DNA from 2 places in the Paenibacillus larvae subsp. larvae genome. Region 1 is predicted to be linked to the other one. Evidence: a T-box and tRNA genes for the amino acid it is inferred to sense, from the RefSeq annotation. Region 1 holds a T-box; the other holds one or more tRNA genes.
What was found. A T-box is a leader RNA that pairs with one kind of tRNA and senses whether it is charged. The one in region 1 lies ahead of ileS (isoleucine--tRNA ligase), so its partner is inferred to be a tRNA-Ile.

Region 1 (2,471 bases):
AAATACACCAGTCCCCGCGGTCAGCAATCATGTTATGAAGACGGACTTCCCCCCATGATGGCGTCCATTTGACTTCCTTGATTTCCTCCAGCATTTTTTCACGGAATTTATCAACTGAAGCAAACCATTGCTCTGTGGCACGGAATATAACCGGTTTTTTGGTCCGCCAGTCATGCGGATATTGGTGCCGGATACTGTTAACTGCAAGCAAGTGCCCGTTTTGTTTCAGTTCTTCCACAATCAGCTTGTTGGCTTTTTCATAAAACAGGCCCTCATAACCAGGGGCTTCGGCTGTCATATGGCCCCTGTCATCGACCGGGCTAAGCACTCCAATGCCGTATTTTTGTCCGATAATAAAATCGTCTTCCCCGTGTCCGGGAGCTGTATGAACACAACCGGTTCCGGATTCCAGTGTTACATGCTCACCATTCATGACCAGTGAATCCCGGTCATAGAATGGATGTTTGCATACGGCATATTCCAGTTCTTTCCCTTTAACTGTGGATAGCACCTGGTAATCCGTCCATTCCATTTCTTTAGCTGCCGCTTCAAGCAGTCCTTGAGCAAGAACATATTTTCTGCCTTGTACTTGTATCACAGCGTAATCAAAATCCGGATGGACACTTATTCCCAGGTTAGCCGGAAGCGTCCAAGGTGTGGTCGTCCAGATGATTACCGCAGCATCTTCAGGAAGTTTTCCTTTACCGTCCTTCACATCAAAAGCCACATAAACAGATAGGGAGGTTTTTTCCCTATACTCAATCTCGGCCTCAGCCAGAGCACTCTCAGAAGATGGTGACCAATATACGGGTTTAAGCCCTTTATAGATATATCCTTTACGTACCATTTTCCCGAATAACCGGATTTGTTCAGCTTCATACTCAGGTTGAAGAGTAATATAAGGATGTTCCCAGTCTCCTCTTACTCCCAGACGAATGAATTGTTCTTTTTGTTTCTCTACCCATTTCATGGCATACTCTTTACAGTACTCACGGAATTCCGGTACACTCATTTGCTTACGGTCTACTTTACCACTGTTGGCAATTGCCTGCTCGATTGGCAGACCATGTGTATCCCATCCGGGAACATATGGAGCATCATAGCCCTGCATCGTTTTGAAACGGATAATGAAATCTTTCAGCAGTTTATTTAAAGCATGTCCGATATGGATATCTCCATTCGCATAGGGAGGCCCGTCATGCAGAATAAATTTCGGTTTTCCTTCTTGATGCTTCTTAACCTTATTATAGATGTCCATATCCTTCCAACGCTCCTGCATCTTTGGCTCGGCCGTCGGGAGGTTGCCTCTCATCGGAAAATCTGTTTTGAGAAGCTGTAGTGTTTTTCCATAATCCAACGTTGTTCACTCCTTCTATGAAAATAAAAAAAACTCCTCCATCCCTGAAGGGACGAGAAGTTGACTCGCGGTACCACCCTTGTTAGAACCTAAGAAGACAAAGTGCCCTTTGTTCAAAAGATAGCTGAAAATGCCCCTGATGAACTAAAGCCTGCCTTCCCTGATTCTCACTCATAACATCGATAACGGAATGACCCGATCATCTCTACTGTATGGTTCAAGAGATACTCCTGGGGGATTTTCATCCGATGCGGAGGTTGGGCTCACACCATCTCCCAACTCGCTGACTCCACAGAACCCGGATTACTCGGCCCAGTCATTGCTTTCACACGATTCAGTTAACAGGAGTATACCGAATTGAGCCTATATAGTCAATAAGCCTACTCATTGCGGAGGCTATACATTGGCCTTCTCCACGGGCAGTTCCAGCTTTGCAATTTCTGATTCCAGAGTGTCCCATCCGCCATCATTCAAAATTTCGAGTTGGGCCTCAAGCAAAGTCCGGAAACGTGTCCGGTAGATGGAAGCTTGTTTCTTTAATTCCTCCGTTTCCAAAGCAACTTTGCGTGCCTTGGCGAGAGACTCGTTGATAATACGGTCTGCATTTTTTTCCGCTTCCTTCAGAATAAGCTGTGCTTCCTTTTTGGAGTTGTTTTTCACTTCATCTGCAGTCTCCTGAGCTACAATAATCGTTTTGCTGAGCGTTTCCTCCAGATTGACAAAGTGGTCAAGCCTCTCCTGTAAGGCTAATACCTGATTTTGCAGTTCTTTATTGTCGCGGATCAGCAATTCATAGTCCTTGATGATCTGATCCAAAAATTCATTGACCTGATCTTCATCATAACCACGAAAGGACCGTGCAAATTCTTTATTATGAATATCCAACGGCGTAAGCGGCATACTGCACCTCCTAAAGTAATCGCACGAAACCAGATCATTTCCGGCTCTTCATGCTCATGTATTCGACATTCATCTTCTTAATCCTGCAACAATCATGAAAAAACGATCATTCAAGCATATTTCCCTACTCTGATCCGGATTCTCCCTTTCTTCGTTATCCCTTCCACTTCCAAGACCCGGAACCGTCCGAATCCTTTCAGCGAAACGACATCTC
Region 2 (2,471 bases), 1.4 Mb from region 1:
CGCGAAAGCGTGGGGAGCAAACAGGATTAGATACCCTGGTAGTCCACGCCGTAAACGATGAATGCTAGGTGTTAGGGGTTTCGATACCCTTGGTGCCGAAGTTAACACAGTAAGCATTCCGCCTGGGGAGTACGGTCGCAAGACTGAAACTCAAAGGAATTGACGGGGACCCGCACAAGCAGTGGAGTATGTGGTTTAATTCGAAGCAACGCGAAGAACCTTACCAGGCCTTGACATCCCTCTGACCGGTTTAGAGATAGACCTTTTCCTTCGGGGACAGAGGAGACAGGTGGTGCATGGTTGTCGTCAGCTCGTGTCGTGAGATGTTGGGTTAAGTCCCGCAACGAGCGCAACCCTTGATCTTAGTTGCCAGCACGCAGAGGTGGGCACTCTAAGATGACTGCCGGTGACAAACCGGAGGAAGGTGGGGATGACGTCAAATCATCATGCCCCTTATGGCCTGGGCTACACACGTACTACAATGGTCGGTACAACGGGAAGCGAAGGAGCGATCCGGAGCCAATCCTCAAAAGCCGATCTCAGTTCGGATTGCAGGCTGCAACTCGCCTGCATGAAGTCGGAATTGCTAGTAATCGCGGATCAGCATGCCGCGGTGAATACGTTCCCGGGTCTTGTACACACCGCCCGTCACACCACGAGAGTTTACAACACCCGAAGTCGGTGAGGTAACCGCAAGGGGCCAGCCGCCGAAGGTGGGGTAGATGATTGGGGTGAAGTCGTAACAAGGTAGCCGTATCGGAAGGTGCGGCTGGATCACCTCCTTTCTATGGAGTACAGAAATGTACAAGAAGGCTTTACTCACTCGTTGTCAGTTTTGAAAGGGCAGCCTTTCATCTGTTCGCGGTGCGAACTACCTGTTTGGTGGCGATGGCGGAAGGGAACCACACGTACCCATCCCGAACACGGCCGTTAAGCCTTCCAGCGCCGATGGTACTTGGACCGAAGGGTCCCGGGAGAGTAGGACGCCGCCAAGCAGACCCACTGTGGTGGGTTTTTATTTTCGAAAAAATATGTTTTAAACACATGCTTTCCTGTGTAAAGGATAGGGCATAACCTTTCGGATAAGTTAGTTTTACAAGTTAAATGTTTATTCCATTGAAGTAATTTTTCGAGGGCCCTTAGCTCAGTTGGTTAGAGCGCACCCCTGATAAGGGTGAGGTCGGTGGTTCGAGTCCACTAGGGCCCACCATTAAATATCCTAAAGATTAGGGTCATAAAAATATGGGGCCATAGCTCAGCTGGGAGAGCGCCTGCCTTGCAAGCAGGAGGTCAGCGGTTCGATCCCGCTTGGCTCCACCAGAAACGCTTCAGCAAAGCCAACCTTTCCAACAAATAGAGGCTTGAAAAGAACGGAGCGCTTGTGGTAAGATAGCTTTTGCCGCCGACGCGGCGAAACCTTGTACCTTGAAAACTAGATAGCGAAACAAAGCGAGAACTTAGAACATCCTTAGTATAAAGCGAAGTGTTTCGTTTGAAGTGAGCGACTTTGCAGATGAATGTTCACCTTACGTGTGATTGAAAACATTCAGGTGCAGCGAAAGCCCTTCAAAGAAATACAAAGCATAGGTTAAGCTGGTAAGAGCACACGGAGGATGCCTAGGCGCTAGGAGCCGAAGAAGGACGTGGCGAACAACGATATGCCCCGGGGAGTCGTAAGCAGACTTTGATCCGGGGATGTCCGAATGGGGGAACCCGGCTGCGGTTATGCGCAGTCACTCACTTCTGAATCCATAGGAAGTGAAGAGGCAGACCAGGGGAACTGAAACATCTAAGTACCCTGAGGAGAAGAAAACAATCGTGATTCCGTCAGTAGCGGCGAGCGAAAGCGGAGGAGCCCAAACCAGAGAGCTTGCTCACTGGGGTTGTGGGACACCTTATACGGAGTTACAAAGGAGCAGATTAGGCGAAGAGGTCTGGAAAGGCCTGCCACAGAAGGTAACAGCCCTGTAGCTGAAAGTCTGCTCTCTCCAAGGTGGATCCCGAGTACGGCGGGACACGGGAAACCCCGTCGGAATCCGGCAGGACCATCTGCCAAGGCTAAATACTCCCTAGCGACCGATAGTGAAGCAGTACCGTGAGGGAAAGGTGAAAAGCACCCCGGGAGGGGAGTGAAAGAGAACCTGAAACCGTGTGCTTACAAGAAGTCAGAGCCCTATGATTTTCTTCGGGAAATCAGGGTGATGGCGTGCCTTTTGTAGAATGAACCGGCGAGTTACGCTTGCATGCAAGGTTAAGGTGAAGAGCCGGAGCCGCAGCGAAAGCGAGTCTGAACAGGGCAAAGCATAAGCTTACGAAGTAGCAATACTTTGTATTGCTTGGAAGTATGCAGGCGTAGACCCGAAACCGTGTGATCTACCCCTGTCCAGGGTGAAGGTGAGGTAACACTCACTGGAGGCCCGAACCCACGAATGTTGAAAAATTCGGGGATGAGGTGGGGGTAGCGGAGAAAT

Region 2: it encodes a tRNA-Ile, which carries the amino acid that the T-box ahead of ileS (isoleucine--tRNA ligase) is inferred to sense. The anticodon was not compared.

What each region holds. Positions count from the first base shown of each region.
Region 1 is NZ_CP019687.1:1,532,455-1,534,925, forward strand. It holds gene ileS (isoleucine--tRNA ligase) at 1-1,357, opposite strand, end outside; T-box leader at 1,403-1,686, opposite strand; gene BXP28_RS07955 (DivIVA domain-containing protein) at 1,754-2,257, opposite strand; gene BXP28_RS07960 (YlmH family RNA-binding protein) at 2,368-2,471, opposite strand, start outside.
Region 2 is NZ_CP019687.1:2,944,028-2,946,498, reverse strand. It holds rRNA gene BXP28_RS15265 (16S ribosomal RNA) at 1-785, shown strand, start outside; rRNA gene rrf (5S ribosomal RNA) at 879-995, shown strand; tRNA gene BXP28_RS15255 (tRNA-Ile) at 1,134-1,210, shown strand; tRNA gene BXP28_RS15250 (tRNA-Ala) at 1,245-1,320, shown strand; rRNA gene BXP28_RS15245 (23S ribosomal RNA) at 1,587-2,471, shown strand, end outside.